3 regions of the Terribacillus sp. DMT04 genome follow, and region 1 is predicted to be linked to each of the others. Evidence: riboswitches for the same ligand, from Rfam matches in the RefSeq annotation. Region 1 holds a riboswitch; each other region holds the start of a gene.
What was found. Region 1 has a riboswitch for thiamine pyrophosphate ahead of KS242_RS06940 (YkoF family thiamine/hydroxymethylpyrimidine-binding protein). Riboswitches for the same ligand answer to the same signal wherever they lie in the genome.
Positions count from the first base shown of each region.

Region 1 (6,143 bases):
CTTGTGAATGGGCTGGTAAAATAACGGGCATGCGGTGATGGATTTGTTGCATGAAGCTGTTGGCTTCGGTTGTGATGATGGTACAGGTGTAGATGCTGCTTCCGTCGTCGTCTTGCCATTTTTCCCAGAGGCCGGCGAAGGCGAATGGGGTTTTGTCCTTGTGCTGGATGCGCATGGGCTGTTTTTTGCCGTCTTCGGTTTTCCATTCGTAGAAGCTGTCGGCAGGAATGAGGCAGCGCTGTTTTTGGAAGGCTTTCTTGAAGCTGCGTTTTTCCTGAAGTGTTTCCGCTCGGGCGTTGATCATTTTGCTGCCGATCTTCTTATCAGGTGCCCATGGCGGGATCAGTCCCCATCGCAGACTGCCTAGTTTGCGTTTTTTGCCGTCATGGATAATTGCTGCAATTTGCTGGGTTGGTGCAATGTTGTAGCTTGGCTCAAGTGATTCTATTTCCGAGACAGCGTCAAACGTTCGCAAAAGTTCTTCCCAGGGCGTTAGTAGTGTAAATCTGCCGCACATGTTAAAGCTCCTTTTTTCCTCCAGTATAACCTTTCTGGCAGCTACTGAAACGATTTAGAAAAGACTATGCACAAGCCAAGTGCGAAGATCATGACAAAACTGAAGACCCAATCTGTCCATCGTATGTGATAAGAGCGGTAATATGTTCGATCTCTTTCTCCGGTGAAACCTTTGGATTCCATGGCTACGGCAGTTCTTTCGGCTTTACGAATAGCACTTGCCAACAAAGGAATCGTATATTGTTTATATCTCGTCAGTCTGCTTGTTTTTGTTCTGGCTCCCCGAACAAGGTGGGCAGATTGGATGGTAGCTAATTCGTTTGTCAGTAACGGCAAAAAACGATACCCGGCTAATATGCCGTATGCAAGCTTTGGCGATACACGGCATTGCTGAATTAAGCTTAAAATAAAGGCAACTTTGTCGGTCGTCAGGACAAACAAAAGGGATAAGGTAGCATAGCTAAACACGCGAATAGCCAAAGCCAGTGCATCTTGCACAGTTTCCGATGGTAAGTTCCAGAATAGAAATTGCTGTGTGACAGAAGGATGCTCTGGTGCTTTAGCAAATAGCAAAGTCGAAATTAGCATACCAAGTGCAAAGATTGTGAAGGGAAGCAGATAGAGGAGGTATTTTCTTATCTGTACTTTCCCGAACAGCAAGGTGACAGCCATTGTCCAGCCGGCGTATAACAGCAAGGTAACAGGGTCAAACAGAAATGCAACGGCGATGGCTGCAATTGTAACAGTACCTGCTTTTATACTAGGGTTGATGTTATGCATGAAGGCTCACCTTCTGTTCTTGTTGCTGATAGGTTTCTGTTAATGGCAGAGAGAGCCCATATTCCGCCAAGCTGGCCGTTTTCCAAAGAAGTTCTGGTGTGTTATCAAGAATAATTTTTCCTTCATTAACCAGGAGAACACGAGATGCATAACGGTTAACCAGCTCCATATCATGCGTTATCATGACAATTGTACAACCGCGCTGATGCTGTGCTGTCATTTGCTGCATTAACATAGCTGTCGTACGGCTGTCTTGTCCGAAGGTTGGCTCATCCAGCACAAGCAGCTGCGGCTCTTGAACGAGCATCGTCGCGACACTGAGTCGCCTTTTTTGACCCTGACTTAAGAGGAAAGGGTGTTTATCAGCATGTTCGATTAACTGGATTTCCTTTAATAATTTTTCCGTTTTAGCTGTACTGGCTGATTGGCCAAAAGCAATTTCTTCGCGAACGGAATCTGACAGAAATTGATGTTCTGGATTTTGAAACACATATCCGATTTGCTGATACAGTTCCTCCTGCTTCCACCGTTTGAGCTGTTTGCCCATAAATTCTATTTTCCCTGATGCATGCTTTAGCAGGCCGGTCATCATTTGCGATAGAAGCGTTTTTCCGCTGCCGTTTCTTCCAGTAATTGCGATGAATTCTCCCCGATGGATAACAAGTGATGGAATGTCCAGAAGGAGTTTATCTTTACTCTTAAAGCGGCCGCGATCAATTCTTAACAGAACCTTATCAAATTGGTTAGCGGATTGTCTCTCTGCATGCAAAGTTAATCCTTTAGGCAGCTGATCGGCTGCGAGCGGCCATGGCTTTGCTAGTTTTGCACTTTTGGCAAGTCGGGTTGCCTCAGGCAGCCAAATTCCGCGCTGCTCGAGTTCGGCATCGTATTGATTGATTGCTTCTGTCATCTCCCCATCAAAGAAAAGGGTGCCATCTTGGTCTAATAATATCGTTCGATTAATTACTGGAAGCCAGTAATCAATATTGTGCTCAATGATTAGAAGTGTAAGGTTCTGCTGCTCTTTCAGCTGATGAATTGTCTCTGCCAGCTCGTTGCTGGCGGCTGGATCCAGATTAGCTGTTGGCTCATCGAGAATAAGCATGCTAGGATTTAACGCAAGAACTGCTGCTAAGGCGAGTTTTTGTTTTTGTCCGCCAGAGAGTGTATGAATTTTATCTTTTCTCCGGTGCGCTAACCCGACAAGAGAGGGAACCCGCTCGATTTCTGCATCCATTCGCCCGGGAGCTGTTTTCTTGTTTTCCAAGCCAAAAGCAATTTCATCTTCTACCGTCAGCATACAAAACTGTGTTTCTGGGTCTTGAAAAACCGTTCCTACTTCTAGGTTGAGCTGCCCGCTGGCATATTGTTGGAGTGACTTGCCGCAGAATGAGATGGTTCCACCCATCTCTCCATCAAGCTCCTTTGGATATAAACCGTTTAAACAATAAGTGAGCGTACTCTTGCCAGATCCGCTTGGACCTAGTAAAAGAATGCTGTCACCTTTCTTAATGCTGAAGCTCAATTCATTTAGAGTAGGGCGGCTTTCTTCTTCAAATGTAACGGACAGTTGATTAACTTCGAGCAGAATATCTTTCATCCTGCTTTTCGCTGACGATAGGTCTTGCCGAGCGGGAAGCTCGTCAATGTGCCTGTTTTAGCCAGCGCCTCACTGATTGCTTTTCCGATTAATCCGCTGATTACCGCACCGCTAATGATACGTACAACCAGCATGAGTACGACGTAGGAAGGATCTAGAGCAGTGAGACCGCCGCGAAAATATCCCCAAATAAAACTTGTGATTGCAGCTCCTATGCCGGCTCCCATCAAAACAAACACATGATAAGAGCGATAACGGGTTATAGCGAAAGCAGCTTCCGCCCCAAGCCCCTGAACGACAGCAGAAAGTATAACAATTGGTCCGACACTGCTGCCAATCAGCACTTCAACAATTCCAGCAATTGTCTCCGAGACAAGAGCGACACCAGGTTTTTGAATGATATAAGCAGCAACAATGGATACGAGGAACCAAACTCCGAAGATAATGTCTGTTCCAATAGGTCCAATCAATCCCATCATCACAACGTTGACAGGGAGAAATACCAAGTACACAATTCCAAATACGACAGCTAGTGCTGCCATAACAACAATATCCTTCATACGCCAGTTCTTCATATGGTTGCTCCTTTGGCAGAAGGACTGTTTGCCGACATGGTAACTGTCATCACAGTATGAGAAGAACCAGATGCTTCTGTTTCGGTAAAGACGTGCTCCAATCCTGTAAACACATCGTATGCATCGCCATCGAGGCGAGTGGAGTAATGTGATTTTGATACCGTAATCCCTTGCGCTCGCATGTTTTCAATTTGTGTGTAAATGATATCCATATAATTACCGCCGCCTAATGGATATAGAGAAAATTTAGAAGCGGTTTCCAGTTTTATATCTTTGGTGTTGTACATATTTAATTTTGTTTCATCTTCTGCCATATACACATCGCCAGTTGAATCACCTGGACATCCGATCGAATAGGTGCCGTTAAAAACAACATGTTCATCTGTTTTCGCGGCTGCTAAAAAGATTGCCGATGTAACATCAAATACATGAGGGATTCTTCCGCGCACAAGTGTAGTCACATCGTCTGTTTCTATCCAAACCTTTGACGTGTCTACTTGATTTAGTGCGTCTAAAATAATTTCCTTAAATTTGTCTGCCATCGGGTAAATCGAAAAACTACAGCCGGCAATGCGGCTTGTTCCACAAACATTTTCCATTATGAATCCTCCTATTTTTTGCATAAAAAAAGCGACTGCACCATAGGGTGCAGTCGCAGAATATATACAAAAAGAGTAAGAGCATTCTGGCTGCACTTCCCCACGCTGGTATTATCCAGATCGAGTTATAAGGGTCAGAACAAATCCTCTCAGCCGTTTCCAGCTCCCCTAGTGCGTCGCAATTTTATGCAATTGTTAGGTATATAGTAAGAAATACACGTACTTTTGTAAAGGGTTTCTTTCCAAATTCTTTGAACTTATAAAGATTTATTCATCTGTTTTCGCTGTTTGCTGGCCGATTTTCAGCTTATTAATTAATGGACCAACAGTAAGACCTTGAATGAGCAAAGAAAATAGTACAACCCCGAAGGTTAAGATGAGTATATTATCTCTGCCTTCAAAAGACTGCGGCAAACTTAATGCCAATGCGATGGACAAACTTCCTCTGAGCCCGCCCCAATTTAATATAAGTTTGTAGGTTGACTCGAAGCCTTTAATCGGCAGTGTGCTTACGTAGATAGCAATCGTTCTTGAAGCTAACACAATGACAATTGCCGCAACAATCAGCCCCCATTTTCCTGATAAATCAATGTTTTGTATTTCTAATCCGATCATTAAGAATATGAGTGAGTTGGCAATCAGCGTTATTGTATCCCAGAAAGAATCAATGTTCATCCTCGTTGTTTCAGACATTCCGATTCTTGCTCCGTAATTCCCCAAGATCAGTCCTGAAACGACGACGGCGATAACACCGGAAACTTCAAAATGCTCGGCAATAAAATAACTCCCGAAAAATAACAGCATAGAAAACACAATTTCCAAAGGATAGTCATCATAAAATTTGAAAATCCGAGAAATAATCCAGCCTAATACAGCACCGACAACAGCGCCGCCTAGACTGAATTTCAAAAATAGTAATAAACCTTGACCAAGGCCTTCCCATCCCATTTCCATATATGTAAGCAAGTACATAGATGCAATTTGAAACAGCACCACGGCAATACCATCGTTAAACAAGGATTCTCCTTCAATGATTGTAGTCAGTTTTTTTGGGACTCCTAACGATTTAAAGATAGAGATAACACTGATCGGATCGGTTGCGCTCATTAATGCTGCAAACGTAAAGGCAACGACAATAGGCAAATCCATGAAGTAATAAACACTGAAACCGACGGCTATAAATGTAATTAGTGTTCCGCCGAATGCCATCGCAATTACAGGTTTCTTCTCTTGGTTTAAGTGAGAAAAAGGTAACTTAATAGACGCGTCACCCAATAATATTGGTAAGAATAAAGAAATCACTACAGCTTGAAATACATTGGATTGAACGATATAGTTCTCTGCTTCTTCTAAAAAGGGAATATCAACAAGACCTAGAATTAATCCGACAAGCACTAAGGCAATCGAATAAGGTTTCTTAAATGTCTTGGATAGAGCAATAACTGTTACAGATATTGCTAGCAGGATAAGTAATTGGATAAATGTTTCATTAAAATGATGCAAGATGATACGCTCCTTAGAAGATGTGCTGGATAATAAATTCTCCTTAATAGTTCCCCAACATGCTGTCTGGTATAGCATGATTTTTTCATATTTAATATTTCTCTACTGATAATCCATTTTGATAAGGAAATAATTGAGTCACTATATAAAAATACTTAAAATGGGTACGTTTTGACAAAGTGTTCGTCTTTCACTTTTGATGATTTACTTGAGACAAGTAATGCCAGCTGGAGAAAAAGATTTAAATACAGTATCTTTTTGAAGAATTTATCAAAAAGTAATTGTATATCTGCAAACGAAAGCTGGGGTAGTATGGAAAATAAAGTGGTTCAAGCAATAGAAAAATACAGCACGCTTTTATCAGGTTCAGCTGACTTGGAACAAATAAAGGATGCTGCTGGTAACGCAAAATTTGTCCTGCTGGGGGAGGCTTCTCATGGTACGTCAGAATTTTATACGGTGCGTGCCGAGTTAACCAAAAAACTTATTATAGAAAAAGGATTTACTTTTATTGCTGTGGAAGGAGATTGGCCGGCTTGTCAGGCAGTGAATCGCTACATCAAGGGCTAC
Region 1 covers NZ_CP077639.1:1,276,830-1,282,972, forward strand. The annotation lists gene KS242_RS06920 (SOS response-associated peptidase) at 1-517, opposite strand, end outside; gene KS242_RS06925 (energy-coupling factor transporter transmembrane component T family protein) at 559-1,296, opposite strand; gene KS242_RS06930 (ABC transporter ATP-binding protein) at 1,289-2,896, opposite strand; gene KS242_RS06935 (ECF transporter S component) at 2,893-3,471, opposite strand; gene KS242_RS06940 (YkoF family thiamine/hydroxymethylpyrimidine-binding protein) at 3,468-4,073, opposite strand; TPP riboswitch at 4,151-4,250, opposite strand; gene KS242_RS06945 (cation:proton antiporter) at 4,338-5,573, opposite strand; gene KS242_RS06950 (erythromycin esterase family protein) at 5,886-6,143, shown strand, end outside.

Region 2 (6,143 bases), 810 kb from region 1:
TTTATAATCTCTTCTAATTTGGTCCAGATCACTTTTCGTATATAGAGCAAGTACTTCTGCTAAAGAGATTGGTTTAAGATTTTTAATCATTTGTTCACTCCATTTATAAGACTTGTCTCTATCTTATTGCAATTTCTGCAAATTAAAAAGAGTGCACACAATTGTGCACCTTTTTAATCTTCATAGCTTCAGCAGGTTTACAGCCCCTTGGATATCTGCCGCTTTCGTTAACACGGAGATGAAGGAAATGCCATCTGCTCCAGCTTCCCGTACAGCTCTTGCATTTTTATGATTAATGCCACCGATGGCTACGATTGGGGAGTTGCCAAGCTGCTTTCGTATTCGCTGAAGACCTGTTAAGCCAATTGGGCATCTGGCATCCATCTTCGTGCGCGTTGCTGCAATCGGTCCAACACCGACATAATCAGCACCCTCTTTGATTGCCTTATTGGCTTCTGCTGCATTTGTTGCACTCACTCCAATGATGAAGTGTACTGGACAGCGTTTCTTCACCTGCTGCATTGCTTCATCATCTTGTCCGATATGTACACCGTCTGCTCCGATAGCGATGGCCAAGTCTACGTCATCATTCACGATGAAAGGGACACTGTATGCACGGCATCTCTCCTGAAGTCGTTCGGCCAGCTGCCTTTTTTCCTGACTGATTAGCGCTGCTTCACCTTTTTCTCGAAACTGAAACATTGTAATACCTGCTTTTAGTGCCTGTTCCAGTATCTCTTCTGGATTTTTGTGCGGGCAGTTCTGACTTCCCATAATAAAATATAATGCTAATTTTTCTTTCATTGTCTGCTCCTTTCTCCTCGACATTATTCGTATATAGCTACTTCCAGCGCACCTCCCAAATTAGGAAAAAGTGTGAAATACGGATACTACAATCCAAACTGTGCAAAGTAAATGCAAGCTTTTTATTTTTAAAAGGAGATGATTATGTTGAAATGGATGAAAGCTGGGGCAATTGTTATCGCACTTTGCTGTGGTTTGGTTGTATGCAATCCCGCTGCCTCATTTGCTGCTGACAAAGCTGTGGCGGACGTGCTGACAGCAGAGCAGAAACAGGAAATAGCTTCGCTGCAGAAGGAAGCTTTAGAACAGGAAAAAGAGATCATCCAAAAGTACGTAGAATTTGGCGTTTTCTCTGAGAAGAAAGCTGACCAAATTATAAAGCATCTGGATGACCGCTTTGCACAGCTTGAAAAGGATGGCTTTGTTCCAAAGCCACATCCGCATGGACGTCCTCTCCAACCGAACAAGTAATACAATCTAATCAGCAGGATTTTCCTGCTGATTATTATTATGCCAGCTGTTTCACCTGTTCTAGAACAGTCGCTTCATCCTGCAGTAAATACAGCTGATCTAAAAAGGCAACTTGGAAACTTCCTGGAGCTGCTGCTTGTTCGGCTGCTTTTTCAGACGCAATCCCATAGAAAGCAAGCGCTCCGATGCATGCTTCTAATACATTTTCCGACGCCCCTGCACATGCTGCCACTACTGCTCCAAGCAAACAGCCAGAACCCGTGATTTTCGTTAACATGCGATGACCATTTGCTACGCTGAATGTCCGCTTGCCATCTGACAGAATATCTGCTTCGCCCGTAGCAATGACAACTGCTTGCAAGTCGTTTGCAATTTGCTGTACCTGATGATGTGAGATACCTTCCTTGTTTCCATCTACCCCTTTCACTTGGGCAGATGTTCCGCCTAGAACAGTGATTTCGCCTGCATTCCCCCGAATTACCGTGACATCTACTTCTGCCAAAATACGGCGGGCTGCTTCCGTTCGATAAGCTGTTGCTCCAACACCTACAGGGTCAAATATAACTGGAATACCAAGTCTATTCGCCTCTTTGCCAGCAAGAATCATTGCTTCTATATCTGCAGCAGCCAGTGTTCCGATATTCAGCAAAAGCGCCTTGGCATGCTGTACCATTTGCGCTGCTTCTTCCTTTGCCGAGGCCATCACCGGTGAAGCACCCAGTGCAATCAAACCGTTTGCTGTAAAATTGATGACAACATGATTTGTTATACAGTGAATCAACGGGTTTGTGTCTCGGACTTGATGTATTACATCAGTATATGCCATTATGCAGTTCCTCCTGTACTGGTACGCTTTGCAGCCGGTAACCCCAATGGTTCGTCGGGCCGTTTCCGTTTCCAAGCTGCAGCGAATATTTGATAGCTGCTGTCACATAGTCTTTTCCGACTTGCACGGCTTCCTGCAAAGATTTTCCTTTTGCTAGCTCCGCCGTAATTGCTGCTGAATACGTACAGCCCGTTCCGTGTGTATGCTTTGTTGGAATGCGCTCCGCTTTATAAGAAGTGAAGCCCTCGCCATCATACAGCCAATCCGCTGCTTCATGCCCTTCCATATGGCCGCCTTTTAAGAGGACAGCTTTCGCCCCGTATTCTTGGACAATCTTTTTGGCTGCTTGCTTCATAGCAGCTTCATCCTCTATTGTCATGCCTGTCAGTTCTTCTGCTTCTGGCACATTTGGCGTGACAAGCGTTGCCAGCGGAACAAGGTATGTCTTCAATGCATCTCTTGATTGCTCGCCCATGAGCGCATGCCCGCTTTTGGCATACATGACCGGATCCATCACATAGGCTGCTGCTGATTTTTCCAGCACGCTGGCTATAACACGCATCATCTCTTCAGAGGCAATCATGCCTGTCTTAACCGCATATGGCTCAATGTCTGAGTAAACCGATTGCAGTTGTTGTTCAATAAATGGTACAGGAATATGATGAAGTGCGTGCACACCTGTTGTGTTCTGCGCAACGAGGGAGGTAATGACACTCATGCCATATACCTCGCGCTCTTGAAATGTTTTTAAATCCGCCTGTATCCCCGCACCGCCTGAAGGATCTGTCCCTGCTATCGTTAGTGCACTTTTCACGTTAGACATGGGCGGCCCCTTTTTCGAGCGGTACCAGCCAGTTTTGTTCTGTAATGGCCATTTCCCAAAAACTATGTTCCAGCATACAGCTCTTCAAGAATGCTTTCCGCGCGCGTTCCTTGGCAGCCGAACCGGCCGTTTCAGCCCATTTATCCAATCTTTTGCAAAGTTCGGCTGTCACATCCGGCATTCCATCTTCATTGTTTGCATAAAACATAATCCACTCTAAAAATGGATTATTCTGGTCCGGCGCCTTTGTTTCGATAATATGCTCTGCCAGTGCCTGATACGTCCATGGACAAGGTAACAGCGCCGCCATCAGTTCTCCCATATCTCCTTGTACAGCGCTGTTCATCATATGAGAAATATAGTGATCGGCTGCGGGAGGGGGTGTCATTTTCTGCAAGTCCTCATAGTCCACACCTGCCACTTTACAAAAGACATTATGCGGATGAATCTCACTGTGCAGAACAAAGTGGATTTGCGATTGAAAGAACGCCATCTCTTCTCTTGTCTCACATTTGCTGACTGCCAAGCCATAAATTCGAGCAAATGCAGTCAAGTACTCATAATCCGCCTTCACGTAATGGATTAATGCTTCGCGCGGCACCTGTCCATTCGCCACCCCTTCAACAAAAGGATGCTGATAAATTGCTTCGAAAACCGGGTTTGCTTCTTCTCTCAACTGTGCAGAAAACATATAATTCTCCTCCTCATTGGAGAAAGCCCTGTTTCGGGTGATTGGCGCCGGGACTATACAAAAAAGCCGCTCCAGAAGTATGGAGCGACTCGTTTACATTGTAATAGTATGTAAGATACACGAATCCGGCTCCACTTCCCTACGCTGGTGTTAACCAGATCAGGTTCAAAGGGATTAAGATTACTCTTATCTCAGCCTAACGGCACCCCTAGTGGACTTCCTCGAAATTCAATTGTCTCCTTTACTATCACATGCACAGATAAGATTGTCAACGGATGTATCAGGTAAAATATTCAATTCGTGACTGCGGAAACATTTTATAAATATTACTGCCAATCACGTCTTTGATTTCTTCTTGTTCATCATTTTGATACACATACTTCCCAATACCATAGCGGCCCCATTTGTACTTCCGCTTATTTTCATCCAGCTCCAGCTTCGACATCGGGTAATTCTTCTGAATAACACGTTTTGCCGGCTTCGTGAAACGATGCTGAATCAATTCAAAGGTCAAGTTCTTTTTGGCATGAGCAGGTAATGCTGCTTCAAGATGCTCCAGCATTTCCGGATATCCTTGCTGCCAGCCTTCATGCAGGTATATCGGGGCTACAATAAAACCTAATGGATATCCAGCTTCGGCTACCTTCACAGCCGCCTCTATTCGATCCTTCAAGCGGGATGTACCTGGTTCAAAGTACTTTATAACATAATCGTCATTAATACTGAAACGGAATCTTGTCCGGCCTTTGTGATCTGCATCAAGCAAATGATCGACATGCGCAAACTTTGTGACAAAGCGCAGCTGACCATGTTCCGAACGGCCAAAGTATTCAATAGCATGCTTGAGTGTATGGGTTAGATGATCAATCCCAACGATGTCAGACGTACAAGAAGCTTCGAAGCGCGTCTCCTCCGGCGCTCTCTCCTTCATATACTGCTCAGCGGCATCAAAAATCTCATCTGTATTTACATACGTACGAATATACGGTTTGGATCCCATCGTCGTCTGCAGGTAACAATAATGACAATGCCCCATACAGCCTGTTGCAAACGGAATAGCATATTCTGCCGATGGCTTGGATGTATCGAATTTCAATGTTTTCCGCACACCAACGACTAATGTTGATTTGGCTGTCCGGTATTTTTGAAAATCGTTATCACCAGGCAGGTTACGCACCTGATTATGAGAAGTTGTTTCGCGTATCTCTACTCCCATATCTTTGAACTTGTCTCGCAGCTTCACACCGAGCGGATATTCCAATGCTCTCGGTTCAATGTAAACAAGCTGCGGTACGAATGGCTTAACCATAATAACCACCTTCGGATAAACCAAAAGCAGACACATAGGCTTCTTCCGCTTCACCAAGATCTTGATAGACCGCCACTTCATCCGTTAACGGATAGTACGTTTCATAAACAAACAAAGCCAGTTCACCAGGTTTCTCTGGATTATGAACAACCGCCGCTTCTTGTATATTGGCAACTCCCTGTGCATGGGGATTGCGAATGATTACATATACAACTTCACCTGCTTGAAAAGTTTCCATTCCAATTGCCTCCTTTGTACATACTGCAACTAGTTTGTACAAGATGACTGCAATACATGTAAAAAAATGAACCCTTTTCCAAGAAGAATTCGTCTACTTCTTAGAGGAGGGTTCCAATGTGAAAAGCTTGATAGCTGTTTTTTTGTTACTAATCCTAGCTTTTATTGGTTACTATTTATTAACCAATTAACTTATACACGAAAACGAGCAATGGAAGTTTGCAATTCTTCTGCTAAGAATGCAAGCGAACTCGAGGAAGCGGCAATCTCCTGCATGGCTGCCAGCTGTTCCTCAGTAGCTGCTGAGACACTCTCCGTTGATGCAGCTCCTTCTTGCGCTACCCCGTTTACTTCCGCAAGAGAACGATCAACAATCTCAGAACCACCGATTAGCCCTTTCAATGCTGCGCCCACTTCTTGGAAATCTTCCACCAAACTTGCTACTGCTGTCTCAATTTGCGTAAAGGAACGACCAGCTTGATCAACAACCCGTGTACCCGCTGTCACTTCATCCGCTGCATGCTGCATCAGTCCGATTGTTTTTGTCGTATCTTGCTGAATATAACTTACTAACGAAGCAATTTGCGCGGCTGCTCCATTTGTCTCTTCCGCAAGTTTCCGTACTTCATCGGCAACGACCGCGAACCCTTTTCCATGCTCACCAGCACGAGCTGCTTCAATCGTCGCGTTCAGCGCAAGTAAATTCGTCTGTGCAGAAATGTCCGTAATCACGCCTGTAATATCACTTATTTCCTTGGAACGCTTATTCAAACTCTCAATCGATTCTGACAGATCCTGTACATGAGATGTAATGGTGTTCATTTGCTGATTCACATCTTTTATTGCACGGCCACCTTCGACTGACAACTCGGATGTCTTTTCAACAGCCATTTCCACATTTTGCGAATTCATAACCAATTTATCTGTATGCTGTTTCATATCGTCCATTGTTGCAGCCGTTACCGTGATAAGTTCCAGCTGC
Region 2 covers NZ_CP077639.1:463,785-469,927, reverse strand. The annotation lists gene KS242_RS02590 (YecA family protein) at 1-90, opposite strand, end outside; gene thiE (thiamine phosphate synthase) at 181-828, opposite strand; gene KS242_RS02580 (YckD family protein) at 961-1,275, shown strand; gene thiM (hydroxyethylthiazole kinase) at 1,313-2,104, opposite strand; gene thiD (bifunctional hydroxymethylpyrimidine kinase/phosphomethylpyrimidine kinase) at 2,088-2,924, opposite strand; gene tenA (thiaminase II) at 2,917-3,615, opposite strand; TPP riboswitch at 3,735-3,835, opposite strand; gene splB (spore photoproduct lyase) at 3,896-4,924, opposite strand; gene KS242_RS02555 (transcriptional regulator SplA domain-containing protein) at 4,917-5,162, opposite strand; gene KS242_RS02550 (methyl-accepting chemotaxis protein) at 5,354-6,143, opposite strand, start outside.
Region 2: linked by a shared signal. The riboswitch ahead of tenA (thiaminase II) and the one ahead of KS242_RS06940 (YkoF family thiamine/hydroxymethylpyrimidine-binding protein) in region 1 are both predicted to bind thiamine pyrophosphate.

Region 3 (6,143 bases), 980 kb from region 1:
GGCACCGCCATTACAGAATTATATTGTTGAAACAGATTCCGAATCAGCAGGTATCCATCAGAGTTTTAACAACTCAGCATTGCAAATTGGTATTTCACTCGGATCATTAGTAGGCGGCATTGTGAATGGAGCTACCCATTCTATGCAGACAACAGCTCACGTTGGCAGCCTGTTGGTTATTATCTCCCTTGCTTTCGGGGTATGGTCCTTGCGAAGCACGGTTCGAAAAGCGGTACAAAGTTAATAGATAATAAGAAAAGCGGACAAGTGATTTGTCCGCTTTTCTCTATAATTGCAGGTGATTTTCTGTGAAAGATTTTAATATGTTATGACAATCAGGTACTTTTAAGATGTCATAGCCTTTTACGCATAAAAGCAACCTCATTCATTATTTTTATATCCAGAATATACTTCCAATTATGATAACATGACATGGAAGTAGGAGAGGATGAGACAGATGAAAGAGATGCACTGGCTGCAAGAGACGGCAGAGAAAGTAGATTTTTCTGGAGCTGCTTATGTAAAGAGTGTGCATGGGCAGGAGTTCTTCCAAAACGGATATCGAAATAGGCAAGAAAAGCTGTTGTTTGATAAGCATACACGCTTTGGTATTGCTTCAGGAGCAAAGATTTTCACAGCCGTAGCGATTGCCAAGTTAGTGGAGCAAGGAAAACTGACATTTAACAAGAAATTAAAAGAGTGTTTGGCAACAGTCGAGTTTCCTAATTTTCATCCAAATATTACAATTCACCACCTGCTGACACACACCTCTGGCATGCCGGATTATTTTGATGAGGAAGAGATGGATGATTATGAGACATTGTGGGAGCAGCTGCCTATGTACCGCGTGAGATCAGGTTCAGATTTCTTGCCTTTATTCCAAGAGAAGCCAATGAAATTCTTTCCTGGTGACCGGTTCTATTACAACAATGCTGCTTTTATTGTTTTGGGTTTAGTAGTGGAGGAGCTGTCAGGGGAGTCTTTTGCTGCATTTGTTCAAAAGCATATCTTCAACCCGGCTGGTATGCCGGATGCCGGTTACTTTTCCTTTGATAAATTACCAGGAAACACAGCGATTGGTTATATAAAAGAAGAAGATGGTTATCGGTCGAACATTTATGCACTGCCTGTAAGAGGCGGGGCAGATGGCGGTGTGTACGTTAGTGTGTCGGATATGGTGCTTTTCTGGGACGCTCTGTTCCAGCATAAGCTGCTGTCTGCCGAGGTTACAGAGCAATTGCTGCATCCTCATGTTGAAGTAGATAAAGAGAGTTCATATGGATATGGTATTTGGATGAAAAGAAATGCTGCTAAAATCAAGAAATATTATGTAGTTGGATTTGACCCAGGAGTGAGTTTTCACAGCGCTTATTACCCGGACACAGAACAAAAAGTAGTTGTGTCATCCAACCATGATGCAGGTCCATATTATATCGTGCAGGCATTAGAAGCACAGTGGGGGTAAACAAACATGCAGGATCTGACAATAGCGTTGGGAGAACAAACGTTAAACTGCCGGACAGCAGGCATTATCGTAAAAGATAATCATATACTGCTGCATAAAAATAAGAAGGACTCATTCTGGACGCTGATTGGCGGACGCATCCAGCTGGGTGAGGATTCCGCACAGGCGGTTGAGCGAGAATTTGAAGAAGAATTGGGCATTACAGTTAAGGCGGAACGGTTGCTTTGGATGGTAGAAAATTTCTTCACATACCGGTTTCGTCAATTTCATGAATTCAGCTTTATATATTTGATTCAAGATACAGAAGATAAGCTTACGGGAACTGCTGAAGTCGTTTCGTCACAAGAGGCAGATTTCCAATATGAATGGATTCCTATTGAAAAAATGAAGGAATTAACTGTGAAACCAGCTTTTCTGCAAGAAAGACTGCTGCAACTGCCAACAGTACCGGAGCACCTGATTTATAAGGAAAGCGAAGCGCAGGAGGCAAGCTTATGTTAAGCAGTTATATGAAAAGACACTTCGAAAGTATTTACTGGCAGAGAGAAGCATTCGGAGGTCATACCCTTGCTGAACAGCATCAAGAGTGGGTGCGGCCTTTACCAGATAAATGGTCAATCGGCGAGACGTATTACCATCTGTATCTACTGCTTAAGCGGTTTCGACAGCTTAACTTAGCGTATATCCCCTTGGCAAAACGATTCATCAGAACCGGGAAACGCAGGCCTTATAAAACAGAAATAGCAGATATTTATCAAGCTTATCGGAACAAACACGGTAAACCGATGAGAGCTCCTTCCATCTTACTGCCACCTAAAGATATACACACGAAGCTGCAGTTCCAACAGTTAAAGCAAGACCTTCATCATGAAACGAATCGCTTAGAAAGAATGGTCGGCAGTATAGATAATGAGACTGCCGGTCATATCCGCTACCCTGACCCACTTGCGCATTACCCCAACTTAATCCAGAGCATTCACTTAATTGGAATTCATGAACAGCATCATTTTAATCTTTGCGAAAAGTACTACAAAATCAAATAGTATAGATTAGTGAGAAGGTATGACTTGACTATATTTTCAGAATAGGTGTAATCTTTATGAGTAGGATAGGTAAATAAACCTAATACTTATTGCTGGGGAGGGGATTGTCAGTGAGTGAAAGGAAAGTGGCGGTTATTACAGGTGGCGGCAGCGGACTTGGACAAGCTGTGGCATTACGACTTGCTAAAGAAGGCGTTTCCATCGTTGTAGTTGATATATCTAATGGCGCTGGACAGGAGACAGTTCATCTCGTTCAAGAAATAGGTGCAAAAGCAATATTTGTAAAAGCAGACGTCAGCAAAGCTGAAGAAGTGAAAGCTTATGTAGATAAAACGATAGAGGAATTTGGAACTATTGATATGTTTTACAATAATGCGGGAATTTCTGGTCCTGGCGTTAAATTTGCAGAAAATACGATTGAACAGATTGATATGGTACTTGGTATTAACCTTAATGGTGCACTTTACGGTTTGAAATATGTGTTAGAAGTGATGCTTGCCAATGGCGGAGGGCGTATTGTTAATACATCCTCGACAGCAGGTGTAGTTGGCCAGGAAACTGTTGGTACATATTCGGCGACGAAGCATGCGATGGTAGGCATTACAAAGACATTGGCTGCGGAATATGCGGCACAAGGTATTGTAGTGAATGCAATTGCACCTGGTACGACTGAAACGCCGATGGTACGTGCATATAAGGAGAAAAATCCTGATGCATTTGTCAATGCATCAGAACCTATTCCGCAGAAGCGCCTAGGCAAGCCGGAGGAAGTGGCTGAGCTTGTGACTTTCTTACTGACAGGCAATGCACCTTATATAAATGGTGTGGTTGTGCCAATTGATGGCGGATTTACTGCAATCAAAAAAACTAATAGGAGAGATTTTCATGAAGCGTTTTGAAGAGAAAGTTGTCTTAATAACAGGTGGAGGATCTGGATTAGGTCGTGCGGCAGCAGTGCAGGTAGCAAAAGAAGGAGCGAAGCTTGCGCTTGTTGATTTGAATAAAGAAGGAATGGAAGAAACGAAGCAAGCTATTTTGGCAGCAGCGCCTGAGGCTGAAGTCATCACGATTGAGGCGAACTGTGCGAATGAGTCAGAAGTTGAGGCTTATGTGAAACAAACGGTAGAGCAATTTGGCAAGATCGATAGCTTCTTTAATAATGCAGGTGTAGAAGGAAAACAGAATTTAACAGAAGAATACGGTACAGAAGAGTTCGATCGTGTTGTTAACATCAACTTGAATGGTGTCTTCTATGGTATGCAGCATGTCCTTAAAGTGATGAAGGAACAGGGCTATGGTTCTGTTGTTAACACTGCTTCTGTTGGCGGAATTCGCGGTGTCGGCAATCAGTCTGGTTATGCGGCGAGCAAGCATGGTGTTGTTGGTTTGACTCGTAACTCTGGTATTGAATACGGCCAGTTCGGTGTCAGTATCAAAGCAATTGCGCCAGGTGCAATTATGACACCAATGGTCGAAGGTTCCTTACGTCAGATTGGCGGAGATAACTGGGAAGAAGCAGGTAAAGAATTTGTCAGTGTTAACCCGATGAAACGCTTCGGAAAGCCAGAAGAAGTAGGTTATCTAGTTGCTTTCCTTCTTTCAAGTCAGGCAGATTTCATCAATGCAACTGTTGTTCCGATTGATGGCGGACAGTCTTATAAATACTAAGTAGATGACGACCATTAGAGTGGTTTGATGGTCTCTGCTTTTCTGCTAAACATCTTGCATAATATGTTAGTTATGTTACGATATGGATAAGTTCATAAGTTTCACACTAGGGGAGCCCTTCATAAGGGCTGAGACAAAGAGTAATGACTCTTTAAACCCTCATAACCTGAACAGGTTCGGACCTGCGTAGGAAAGTGTCGACATTCGATTTTACATGCATGCATTCTGTATGTATTTATTCGCAGATATCACACCACTTTCCTACGGGGGAGTGGTTTTTTTGTGTGCATCCGGTCTTGTTCCTATTCAAGGAGTGATGATAATCAAACTGATGGCAGTAACGGATGGTGCGCACGATGCAGCTGGCTTGCTTCGAATCTTGTTAAAGGTGCACCCGTATGTTGATTATGTACAGATTCGAGAGAAAAGCAAACCTGCGGGCGTGATTTATCAGCTTTGCAGAGAGTTAGCAAAAGAAGGATTGCCAGGTCACAAGTTATGGATTAATGATCGGGTGGATGTGGCGTTGCTGCTTGGTTTGCAACAGGCGCATATACCAGGACACGGACTTCCGTTATTCGAGTTACAAAAACAATATCCTGGTTTTCAGTTCGGTGTACCGGTCCATTCTCTTCAGGAAGCTGTTCAGGCGGAGGCTGCCGGAGCAGCGTACAGTATATACGGACATTGTTTTCCGACAGCCAGTAAAAAAGGCAAAGACCCGCTGCCATTATCCGATTTAGCTGAAATTCAGCGACGCGTTGCTATTCCGTTGTTTGGAATTGGAGGAATTACCGTAGACCGGCTAGCAGAATTGAAAGCGCTTGAACTAGATGGTGCTGCTGTTATGAGTGGTATTTTTTCAGCAAAAGATCCAGTAGAAGCTGTAAAGAAACTAAAAGAGGAGTGTTTGCGTCTTGAAGCAATCTGAAGTAGCGGTCGTTGGAGGGGGCATCATCGGCAGTGCAATTGCTTATTATTTGGTGAAAGCAGGTTACCAGGTTGATGTGCTTGAAGCAGGCGAGATTGGGTCAGGTTCCACGCAGGCAGCTGCGGGTATGCTTGGCGCTCATTCGGAATACAAGGAATTCGGTACTTCGCTTTATCCATTTGCGCGTACAAGTCAAAAGTTATACGAAGAAGCAGAAGCAGAAATTCGCTCCTTAGCAGGAATAGATATAGAGCGCCGTACAGGTGGATTGTTAAAGCTTGTCTTCACAGAAGAAGAAAGAGCGAGCCTGTTAAAATTGTGTTCCTTAGAAGGGGTAACGTGGCTGGATCGTGCATCTTTAACAGATAAAACCCCTAGATTAGCAGCATCCGTTCTAGGTGCTGTTCATATGCAAGAAGATGTGCACGTCATGCCTGCAATCGCCTGCAGCGGATTTCATTCTGCAGCGCAAGTACTCGGTGCCGAAATTCACACGCATACGCGCGTTGAGAAGATAGAGCGGGAAGGCGGGCACTATCAGTTACAAACTTCCATGGGAAAATGGCAGGCAGAGCGCGTCGTTATTGCTAGTGGCGTTTGGAGTAATTCTATCTTGGAGCAAACAGGCTTGGGGTCACCAATCTTTCCTGTAAAGGGGGAATGCATTGCTGTTACCAATACACAAGCTCCGCTCACATGCAGCTTATTCCATGATCAGCATTATATTGTTCCTCGAAACAACAACGAACTAATCATCGGAGCGACAAAAGTCGAGAATGATTGGTCCACCAAGCCGACACTTGGAGGTATACAGGCAGTTATGGAAAAAGCGAGACAGATGCTGCCGGATATTGATGAGATGCCTTTTCTCAGAAGCTGGGCGGGGCTCCGACCACAAACATTCGATGGGAAGCCGATCATCGGAGAACACCCGAAAATGAAGGGGTTGTTTATTGCTGCTGGACATCAGCGCAATGGTATTCTGCTTGCACCAGCAACTGGGAAAATGATTGCTGACTTGCTAAGCGGCAATGAC
Region 3 covers NZ_CP077639.1:292,938-299,080, forward strand. The annotation lists gene KS242_RS01620 (MFS transporter) at 1-244, shown strand, start outside; gene KS242_RS01625 (serine hydrolase domain-containing protein) at 458-1,465, shown strand; gene KS242_RS01630 (NUDIX hydrolase) at 1,472-1,966, shown strand; gene KS242_RS01635 (DinB family protein) at 1,960-2,508, shown strand; gene KS242_RS01640 (SDR family NAD(P)-dependent oxidoreductase) at 2,619-3,407, shown strand; gene KS242_RS01645 (SDR family oxidoreductase) at 3,394-4,176, shown strand; TPP riboswitch at 4,275-4,386, shown strand; gene KS242_RS01650 (thiamine phosphate synthase) at 4,457-5,107, shown strand; gene thiO (glycine oxidase ThiO) at 5,094-6,143, shown strand, end outside.
Region 3: linked by a shared signal. The riboswitch ahead of KS242_RS01650 (thiamine phosphate synthase) and the one ahead of KS242_RS06940 (YkoF family thiamine/hydroxymethylpyrimidine-binding protein) in region 1 are both predicted to bind thiamine pyrophosphate.